3 regions of the Streptomyces sp. NPDC001231 genome follow, and region 1 is predicted to be linked to each of the others. Evidence: riboswitches for the same ligand, from Rfam matches in the RefSeq annotation. Region 1 holds a riboswitch; each other region holds the start of a gene.

What was found. Region 1 has a riboswitch for cyclic di-AMP ahead of ACFY3J_RS24990 (glycoside hydrolase). Riboswitches for the same ligand answer to the same signal wherever they lie in the genome.
Region 2: linked by a shared signal. The riboswitch ahead of ACFY3J_RS14690 (C40 family peptidase) and the one ahead of ACFY3J_RS24990 (glycoside hydrolase) in region 1 are both predicted to bind cyclic di-AMP.
Region 3: linked by a shared signal. The riboswitch ahead of ACFY3J_RS18980 (transglycosylase family protein) and the one ahead of ACFY3J_RS24990 (glycoside hydrolase) in region 1 are both predicted to bind cyclic di-AMP.

The regions. Positions count from the first base shown of each region.
Region 1 covers NZ_JBIAXS010000021.1:126,032-129,293, reverse strand. The annotation lists gene ACFY3J_RS25000 (DUF6597 domain-containing transcriptional factor) at 1-513, shown strand, start outside; gene ACFY3J_RS24995 (hypothetical protein) at 770-1,075, shown strand; partial or broken gene ACFY3J_RS24990 (glycoside hydrolase) at 1,111-1,278, opposite strand; cyclic di-AMP (ydaO/yuaA leader) riboswitch at 1,286-1,466, opposite strand; gene ACFY3J_RS24985 (bifunctional [glutamine synthetase] adenylyltransferase/[glutamine synthetase]-adenylyl-L-tyrosine phosphorylase) at 1,794-3,262, shown strand, end outside.
Region 2 covers NZ_JBIAXS010000010.1:123,776-127,037, reverse strand. The annotation lists gene ACFY3J_RS14700 (helix-turn-helix domain-containing protein) at 1-128, opposite strand, end outside; gene ACFY3J_RS14695 (ATP-binding protein) at 356-811, shown strand; gene ACFY3J_RS14690 (C40 family peptidase) at 870-1,343, opposite strand; cyclic di-AMP (ydaO/yuaA leader) riboswitch at 1,347-1,560, opposite strand; partial or broken gene ACFY3J_RS14685 (hypothetical protein) at 1,900-2,207, opposite strand; gene ACFY3J_RS14680 (ATP-dependent Clp protease proteolytic subunit) at 2,215-2,850, opposite strand; gene ACFY3J_RS14675 (ANTAR domain-containing protein) at 3,034-3,262, shown strand, end outside.
Region 3 covers NZ_JBIAXS010000014.1:132,369-135,630, reverse strand. The annotation lists gene eno (phosphopyruvate hydratase) at 1-304, opposite strand, end outside; gene ACFY3J_RS18980 (transglycosylase family protein) at 551-1,288, opposite strand; cyclic di-AMP (ydaO/yuaA leader) riboswitch at 1,293-1,460, opposite strand; gene ACFY3J_RS18975 (transglycosylase family protein) at 1,642-2,682, opposite strand; gene ACFY3J_RS18970 (cytochrome P450) at 2,905-3,262, opposite strand, start outside.

The DNA of each region.
Region 1 (3,262 bases):
TTCCGCCCCTTCCTCACTGCCCCGGTGTCCACCCTCACCGACCGAGTCCTGGACATCGAAGAGATCTTCGGCCCGGCAGCGCGGGCAGCGGCAGACGCCATCATCACCGAACGCTGCGTGCCCACCGCGCTCCACCTCGCAGCCACGCTCCTGCGCGACTTCCGGCCCACGCCCGACCCTGCCATCGACAATGCGGCGAGGCTGGTCGAAACGATCAGCACCGACCCTGCTGTTCTACGGGTGTCCCAGCTGGCCGCGATCGCCGACATGAGCGTGCGCCGGCTGCAGAGGTTGTTCGCCGAATACGTCGGCATCGGACCCAAGTGGGTGATCCGGCGAGCTCGCATGCAGGAAGCCGCCGCACGTGCGGCCACCGCCCCGCAGGACTGGTCCGCTCTCGCCGCCGAACTGGGCTACGCCGATCAAGCACACTTCACCCGCGACTTCACCGCATCCATAGGGGCCTCCCCGGCGAGGTACGCGTCTTCGGCGGGACGCCGGAACGACTCCTGAGGTACCCGACCGCCCCGTTCACATAGAGTTACGGACTGGAAGTTGCCCGTGCCCCAGCCGTGCCCGATCGAGCGGGGAATCGGGCACCTGCCTGAGCTACTCGGGGCGGCTGCTCAGTCAATCGAGCGGGTTGGGTTATGCAGCTGGTGGACAGCGCCGACAGCGCCCGCTGACTCAATGAAGGTCATGGACTCCGCCGACCTCGGTTACTGTCTGGGGACCCGAGAGGCGGGCGCAGTGACGGGGGGCCGCCGCCGTGTCGATACGTGAGAACTTCGCCAAGCTCTTCAAGACCACGACCAGGACTCCTGACGGCGACCCGTTCGTGGTGGAGCACCCGTGTCAATGCTCGCCGGAGTGGCCCGGCTTGGAGACGACGGCGAACGGGCACATGCTTCCGGCCCAGCCCTCCAGCCACTACAGCGTTCTCACCAACCCCGAGGTCGGTCCGTTCGTCGCACGCTGCACCGGTTGTCACGCTCGGTATCCCAACCCTTGGGTGATCCCGCAGGGCGCGCCGATGCCTTTCGACTGGGCCCGTGAGGCTCCGCCGACCGCGTAAGCGCCGAGCAGGCGCAGTATGGGGAGAGAGTCGCACTCGCAGCCGGGGAGGCTGGGCTTTTGGGGCTGTGCGGGCGCGGCGTTCGCCGTCTGGGACAGCAGCGCCACGGAGGTGGGGGCCGCGGTCGTCAGACCGAGGGCCGGGGACGTGCGCAGTCCGGCGATCCGGGGGGCCGTGGTCCGGGCTTTGCGGTGCGACGCCAAGGGTGGCGCCTCCTTCCGTAGACCGCCTACCGGGTCAGCTGTCGGGTTCGGGCGGGTGGTCGGAAGGGTTGCCCTACCATCCCGTGCGCGCCGTGGGGGACGCGTGAACGGGACCGATTCACCCCAGGGATGAGTGGGTCCCCGGCTCCGGCTGCCGTGAGGCGCACCGGACTCGGCGCAGGCCACCCGTTCCGGCGTCGCTCGCCGGTGGGGTACGGGGTGCCCGCCGGGCACGCTGGCCAACGCTTGTGACTGCTGTGAAGGTTGGTGCGTGATATGTCCGCTACGTTTTCGTGACTTTCACGGTGCGCATACGGATGGCTGCACTCCGATGGTTTTCGGATCTCTGGCCGAAGAAGCACCTGTCGGTGCTGTAGGGCCCCCAGTGCGCAAGGGGTGACAGGGGGGTGCGTCCGATCTCCGACCGCGCGGAAAGCGGGTCCGACGTCAGGGCTCCGGCCCGGGAGTCCGGATAGGCTCTGGCCAGGACGGGCTTGATCCGACGGGAGGCCGGGATGACGGCGCCGGGGCGCAGGAGCAGTACCTTCACGCGGCTGCTGCGGCACGGCTTCATCCATGCCTCGGACGCCGAGCGGCTGCTGGACGGGCCGGACCTCGCGCCGCTCCGGGACGATCCGGTGCTGCTGGAGGCGCTGGGCGCCACCGCCGACCCGGATCTCGCGCTGGGCGGGCTGGTCCGGCTGCTGGAGGCGCAGCCGGAGTCCAAGGCCCGCCGCGAGCTGCTCGACACGCTGATAGCGGCCAAACCGCTGCGCGACCGGCTGCTCGGCGTGCTCGGCGCCTCCACCGCGCTCGGCGACCACCTCGCCCGGCACGCAGGCGACTGGCGGGCGCTGGTCACCTACGAGCCGCGCGACCTGCACCCGGGGGTCGAGGAGTTCGAGCACGGGCTCGCCGAGGCCGGCGACCCGGTCGGGCTACGCGTCGCCTACCGGCGCTGCCTGCTGTCCATCGCCGCCCGCGACGTGTGCGGCACCACGGATGTCGCCGAGACCGCCGCCGAGCTCGCCGACCTCGCCACCGCCACCCTGCGCGCCGCGCTCCGGCTCGCGCGGACCGCCGCGCCCGAGGACGACGCGCTGTGCCGGCTCGCGGTGATCGCGATGGGCAAGTGCGGCGGCCACGAACTCAACTACGTCTCCGACGTCGACGTGATCTTCGTCGGTGAGGCCGCGGACGGCGCCGACGAGGTCAAGGCCCTGCGCGCCGCGACCCGGCTCGCCTCGCACATGATGCGGATCTGCTCCGAGACGACCGTGGAGGGCTCGATCTGGCCGGTCGACGCCAACCTGCGGCCCGAGGGCCGCAACGGGCCGCTGGTGCGCACCCTCAGCAGCCATGTCGCCTACTACCAGCGGTGGGCCAAGACCTGGGAGTTCCAGGCGCTGCTCAAGGCCCGCCCGGTGGCCGGCGACCTGGAACTGGGCGGGCAGTACATCGCCGCGCTCGGCCCGCTGGTCTGGCAGGCCGCCGAGCGCGAGAACTTCGTCGCCGACGTGCAGAAGATGCGCCGCCGCGTGGTCGAGACCATCCCCATGGCCGAGGTCGAGCGCGAGCTGAAGCTCGGACCGGGCGGCCTGCGCGACGTCGAATTCGCCGTGCAGCTGCTTCAATTGGTGCACGGGCGGACCGACCCGTCGCTGCGCAGCGGCTCCACCCTGGACGCGTTGCAGGCGCTGGCCGCCGGAGGGTACGTCGGGCGTGTGGACGCCGTGCAACTCGACGACGCCTACCGGTTCCTGCGCTCCCTGGAGCACCGCATCCAGCTGTTCCGGCTGCGGCGCACCCACCTCGTCCCCGAGGACGAGGCCGATCTGCGCCGGCTCGGACGGTCGCTCGGCCTGCGCAGCGACCCGATCACCGAGCTGACCCGCGAGTGGAAACGGCACACCAGCGTCGTACGCCGGCTGCACGAGAAGCTGTTCTACCGGCCGCTGCTCGACGCGGTCGCCCAACTCGCTCC
Region 2 (3,262 bases), on a different contig from region 1:
CGGCTGACCTTCGACTGGTGCCAGCCGACCAGGCGGGCCGCCTCACCGCTGGTGAGACCCGCGCCGGTGCGCAACGCGCGCAGTTCGGCGCCCAGCTTCCGGCGGCGCACCTCGGGACCGTGCTGCATGGGCTACTCCCTCGCTCCCTCTGAACGCTCCATGCGACCCGCTGCGGATACGGTCTGTCGTCGCAGAGTTCACCGCATCGAGCGACAGATATATGCATATCTCGGTGGATCGCCACCGAGACCGGAGAGGTGATGGCAGTCTGACGGCGAAGCACCAGTGCGGGACCGTACTCGAATCATCCGCCAAGTGTCGGACTCCGGCCCCGTGGGAAAGGGACGACGTCGCCATGGCAGACCATCTGGAAGCATCCGTCACTCTGCCGAGCGATCCCGCCTCGGTCTGCGCGGCCCGTGCCTATGTGGCCGGCACGCTCGCGGAGTGGGGCCTGCCGCCGACCACGGACACCGCCGAGACGGTCCGGCTCATCGTGTCCGAACTCGCCACCAACGCCGTACAGCACACTTTGGGGCAGTCACCCACCTTCACGGTGGACCTCGTCCTCGTGCGTGACGAACGACTGCGTATCGGGGTCACCGACAGCCACCCCCGGTTCCCGAAACGCCTGCCGGCCGCCGTCCAGCAGGACAACGGCCGGGGCATGGTGATCATCCGGTGGCTCACCGCCGAGTGCGGTGGCAGACTGACCGTGAGGCCGACCCGGGAGGGCGGCAAGACGGTCTGCATCGAACTGCCGTGGACGGTTCCCGCCCGACCGGTGACGGCCGCGGGTCAGGAACCGTAGGAACGTGCGGTGACGACGTCGAAGCTCCGTCACCGCACGGCACCGCACTGCGGCCGGGTCAGCTCACCCGGCCGTACCAGACGCTCTTCGTCCAGATCTTCTGGAGCTTCACCACGTCCCCGGTCTTCGGGGCGTGCCAGATCTTGCCCTTGCCGGCGTAGATGCCCACGTGGTAGACGTTCGAGCCCGAGTGGAAGAACACCAGGTCCCCGGCTCGGCGACTGCCCGCGGAGATGTGCCGACTCTTGTTGTACTGCTGTGCGGCCGTGCGGGGCAGCTTCTTGCCCGCCCTCTTGAACGAGTACAGCGTGAGCCCGGAGCAGTCGAACCTCCGCGGCCCCGTGGCGCCCCACTGGTAGGGCGACCCCTGCTTGGACGCTGCGATCCGCAGCGCCGTGTTCGCGGTCGTCACGGCCGAGGCCTCGGAGGCCACACCCGGGACCACGATCGAGCCGCCCACGGCGGCCAGGGTCAGGGCCGAGGCCGTGCCGGCCCGGGCCATCAGCGACGGGACACGATTGAGCGCAGTCATGCGCAACCCTTCGTCAGCCGCCTGTGAAGGATGACCTGTCGGATTCGGGCTGGCGAAGTTGCCCGGCCGCGTTGCCGCGGCTTCACCCCAAGGGCTGCTCGGACCGGCCATGGCGTGACCGTTCCGGCGACCCGTCGTGCTTGGGTCCTCCACTCCTGCCGATCCACTCCTGTCGACCGGTCATCCGGGCGGCGGCAGGACTCGGCGTCCGCCCGGACCGCCCCGCCGTTGTGGCGGGGGCTTGTCGTCAGACAGGGATCTTCACCTACGGATGTCCGAAAATCCCAACGCAACCGCGTGTTTGTGTTGTTACTCACCACGCGCCCGTTCGGGTGGACACCCTCGCGATCGAACGTCTTCCCCCTCCCGCGACGACCCCCGGACCAGCAGCGGAACACCTCATTCCGCCATCCGGGGAGGCGCGTTGCGCAACTGCGGCGGTCCCGAAAAGGGAGCTGAACCTACACCGAAAGGCGGTCGGTCATTAGGGGCGATTTCACCCCGTGTCCAGACAGATGGGCCACATTGCCCGCCGAGACCGCGGCTGGGGATGACGTCAACTTCCGCAGTCGGGGGGCAGGGTGACGCGGGCCGTGCGCCGCTCGCCGTCCAGCACCCGCAGGGCCCGGACCGGAGTGTCCGCGTGCAGCTCGGTCTCGCCCCGCCGGTGCGTCAGCGCCAGGGTGTCGCGCAACTCCGCCGCCCTGCCGACGAGCGCCCGGGCGGCCCTCAGGGCCCGGTAGGTGTCTCCGGGTCGTCCCGGGTTGACGCGGCCCAGCAGGCGGCCGCCTCCAGGTAACGGTTGATCGGCTCCGCCTCGGCGCGGGTCGGCGCCGGCAAGGGCGGCAGCTCGGGTGGTGGCATCGGCGGCTCACCCCGCGTCCGGCGCGGTGCGCGTGGCCCCGCGGTTCGGGACGATTCGGTCAATCAGTCCATAGTTCAGGGCTTCTTGTGCGTCCAGCACCTGCTCCCGCTCCAGGTCGGTCCGCACCTGCCGCGCGGACCGCCCGGTGCTCCGCGCGGGCAGCTCCTCCAGGCGGGCGCGCACCCGCGTCAGCTCGTCCGCCTGGATCGCCAGGTCGGACGCCTTGCCCTCGACCGGCTCGGGCAGCGACGGCTGCCGCAGGACCACGCGGGCGCCGGGCAGCGCGTACCGCTTGCCCGGGGTGCCCGCGGCCGGCAGCACCGCCGCGGACGCGACGGCCTGGCCCAGGCGGATCGTCTCCACGTCGCAGCACACGTACCGCATCGTGTCGTGGACGGCCGTCGTCGCGCCGAACGAGCCGCCGGGGGAGTTGATGCAGAGCGAGATGTCCCGGTCGGGCGTCCAGTGCTCCAGGTGGAGGAACTGTGCGATCACGTCGTTCGCCGCGGTGTCGTCGATCGGTGTGCCGAGGAGGACGATCCGCTCCTCGAGCAGTTTCGCGTACGGATCCAGGGATCGCCGGCCGGCGCTGGTGATCTCGGTGAACTCGGGCAGGACGCAGCGGGCGGACGGTCGCGTCATGGCACACCCCTCGATGCGGCGGCGCCGGCTCCGGTCGGAGCGGTCTCTGTGAAAAATGTACAGGACGTACGTAAGTCGCGGAGGGCTCTCCCGTGCCGGGCGCGGAAACGGTCCCGGGTCGTGCACGGCGTCCTGCGGGGTGAAGCTGGAAGCACGGGCGCTCGACGACCCAGGGGACTGGCCATGGTGTTCTTCGCGATGTCCGAGCGGCGCCCTCTCCCGCCGCTCTCCGCCGCAGATCTGGTGCTGGAGCACGAGCGGCTCCACCAGGAGATCGATCAGCTCCAGCGGGCCCTGACCTCGCATGCCGTCATCGATCAGGCGATCGGCGCCGTGGTGACCTTCGGGCGGATCCCGCCCGAGGACGCCTGGCAGGTCCTGCGGGAGGTCTCCCAGCGGTCGAACACCAAGC
Region 3 (3,262 bases), on a different contig from region 1:
TGGCGTCCAGGTCGAACATGGCCTGGTCGATCAGGCGCTGCTCGGTGGCGTCGTAACCGACGAGCTCCGGGCCGATCTGCTCGATCACGGCGAGGACGGCCTTCTCGACGCCCTTGCCCTGGTAGCGGTTGGGGTCGCCGTCACGGAGCTCGATGGCCTCGAAGGCACCGGTGGAGGCGCCGGAGGGGACGGCGGCACGACCGGTGCTGCCGTCGTCGAGGCCGACCTCGACCTCGACCGTGGGGTTGCCTCGGGAGTCCAGGATTTCCCGGGCTACGACGACGTCGATGGACGGCACGAGCATCTCCTTCTGGGATGTGACGCTGGAAGTGCGGGGCGTGAGCCTTGCGACTAGAGCCTAACCGTCCCGGGGCGGCGACCGGCCGACCGACCGCCTCGTGGACAGAGTGACGGTACCCTTTGTTCCTGCTCGGAACAAAGGGGAGGGGAAGGTTCGGGAACGGCCGGGCGTCCGGGAGACGAAAAACCCGCCCCGGCGCGTAGGGGGGAACGCGCCGGGGCGGGGGCCCATGAAGGGCGGCACGGGCCCTTACTTCAGGTGGAGCTGCTGGCCCGGGTAGATGAGGTCGGCGTTGTCGACGATGTCCTTGTTCAGCTCGAACAGCTTCTTCCAGCCGCCCTGGACGCCGTGCTCGGCGGCGATGGAGCTGAGGGTGTCGCCGGAGAGCACCTTGTACTCGCCGTCGCCCTTCTCGACCTTCTTGCCGGTGGGCGTGGTGACGGTCTTGCCCGGAGCGGGACGCGTCGCGGAGCGGCTGGCGGCCCGCTGCTCGGTCGAGCGGGTGGTGGTGCTCTTGGCGGAGCTGCCGCTCGACGACGAGGAGGAAGACGACGACGAAGACGAGGACGAGGACGAAGACGAGGACGAGGACGAGGGGGCGCTGCCGGTGTAGGCGGCGCCGGACAGGCCCTTGCCGCAGACCGGCCAGGCGCCCTTGCCCTGGCCCGCGAGGACCTTCTCGGCGACGGCTATCTGCTGCGACTTGGAGGCCAGGTCGGCGCGCGACGCGTAGGCGGTGCCGCCGTACCCGGCCCAGGTGGAGTTGGTGAACTGGAGGCCGCCGTAGAAGCCGTTGCCGGTGTTGATGGACCAGTTGCCGCCGGACTCGCACTGGGCGACCGCGTCCCACTCGGAGGCGGTGGCGGCGGAGGCGTTGCCGACCGCCATCAGCGGGGCGGCGACCGCGGCACCGGCGACACCGGCGAGCGCGATGACACGGGTGGTCCTGGACGTACGACGGTGCTTGGCCTTGCTGGAGAACAGCATGGATGGATCCCCTCACCGACGCCTGCGAGGTGAGCTGTCGGGTTCGGGCCGGTTGAGTTGCCCGGCCGTGCCTCGTACACGAGGCACGGCTCCACCCCTAGCCGCTCCGGTCAACTGCCCGGCGCGGCACTTACCTTGGGTCCCCCGCTCCTGCCCACGGCGCTTGACGCGACGACTGTTCCCGTGCGGCCGCTGGCAGGATTCGGCGTTGCGGCAGCCGGGGCTCGCGGTGACGAGCGGTCATGACCGTAGGCACGCGCTCCGCCGAATTCCAAAGACGATCAGGGCTTCTGAGACTCATCCCACACTTCCCCGAATGGGACATTCGGTGCGAAGCGTGACGTGAACTTCCGCTACTTTTGGGGCGTTTCGGTAGGGACATTCAGGGTCTGACCGGCAGAGATGTGATTCGGGTCGGACCCGATCGCCCCCCTGTTCGCCGCATACAGCGCGTCCCATCCACCCGGGACGTCAAGGGAGTCGGCGATGGACTCGAGCGAGTCGCCGGCGCGGACGGTGTAGGAGTCGGCGACGACGGCGCGCGCGGAGCCGCCGCGGGAGGCGTGACGGCCGGAGGAGGCGGCCGCGTGACTGTCGGCCGGATCCTCGACGGCACTGCCGCCGCGGTGCCGCCCACCGCCGAGCGCGCCGGTGTCGACCAGGGCCGAAGTGCCGCCGATCTGCCACGAGTTGTCCGTATCACCCGGCTGCGGCGTGATCGAGGGCGAGGCGTCGGGCGACTGGGACCCGCCTGCCGCGACATCGGAGGACGTGTCGGACTCGGCCGGCTTGCCCTTCTCGGCGGGCGAGGACGGCGAAGGGGAGGACGTGGTGGGGGACGCGGCCGGCGAGCCGGAGGAATCGGTCGAACCGGGGTCGACGTCCGACGATCCGGACGGGTCACTCGACGACTCCTGCGACGAGTCGGACAGGCCGAGGTCGTCCGTGACGGACTTTCCGGAGGAGTTGGAGGTTCCGGACGAATCACCCACGCCGGTGTCGACCTTCGCCGCCCCGGACTTCTTGCTGAGCCCGGAGAGCAGCCCGCACGTCGGCCAGGCACCGGGGCCCTTGTCGGCGAGCAGCTTCTCGGCCACGGCTATCTGCTGGGACCGGCTGGCCTGGTCGGCGCTCGAGGCGTAGTCGAGGCCGCCGTACTTCTCCCAGTCGTCCTGCGTCAACTGGAGGCCGCCGTAGTAGCCGTTGCCGGTGTCGGCGCTCCAGGCGCCGCCACTCTCGCACTTGGCCACCTTGTCCCACGCGTTGCCGTCGGCCGCGCTGGCGCCGCCGGCGCCGATCAGCGGGATGGCGATGGCGGATCCGGTCACTCCGGCTGCGACGAGGAGGGCCGGAGCCTGACGGGGCCGACGGTGACGACCGTTCCCGGAGAGCATACGGAGACCTTTCGTGCGACAGCGGTGACCCGCGTGGCGACCGCAGACTCGGCGCCACGCTGATGGGTGAAAGTATCGGCTGTCGATCGCTTGTCACAAGTTCATGCCGCACAGATCACGTGAAGATCACACCGTTGAACATTGTCGTCTTCGTGTCCGTCAGTGGGTAGGCGTGGTGCGGCGGCAGGCGCCTTTTCCTGCCTTGTCCGGCTTCCCCGCGACTTACCGACCGGGTGTGAACCGCACCGGCAGCGTCCGCAGTCCGCGCATGATGAGCCCGCCGCGCCAGCGCAAGTCGGCCGGATCCGTGCCCAGTTGCAGGTCCGGGAGCCGGGTGAGGAGGGTGGCCAGCGCGGTCTGGCCCTCCAGGCGGGCGAGCGGTGCGCCGAGGCAGTAGTGGATGCCGTGTCCGTAGCCGAGGTGTTGATTGTCACGCCGCCCGAGATCGAGGACGTCGGGGCCGGCGAACCGCTCAGGGTCCCGGTCGGCGGCGGCGAGGACGACGAGGACCGGCTCGCCTGCGGCGATGTCCTGCCCGCCGATGGTGAGCGGCCGGGTGGCGTAGCGCCAGGTGGCCAGC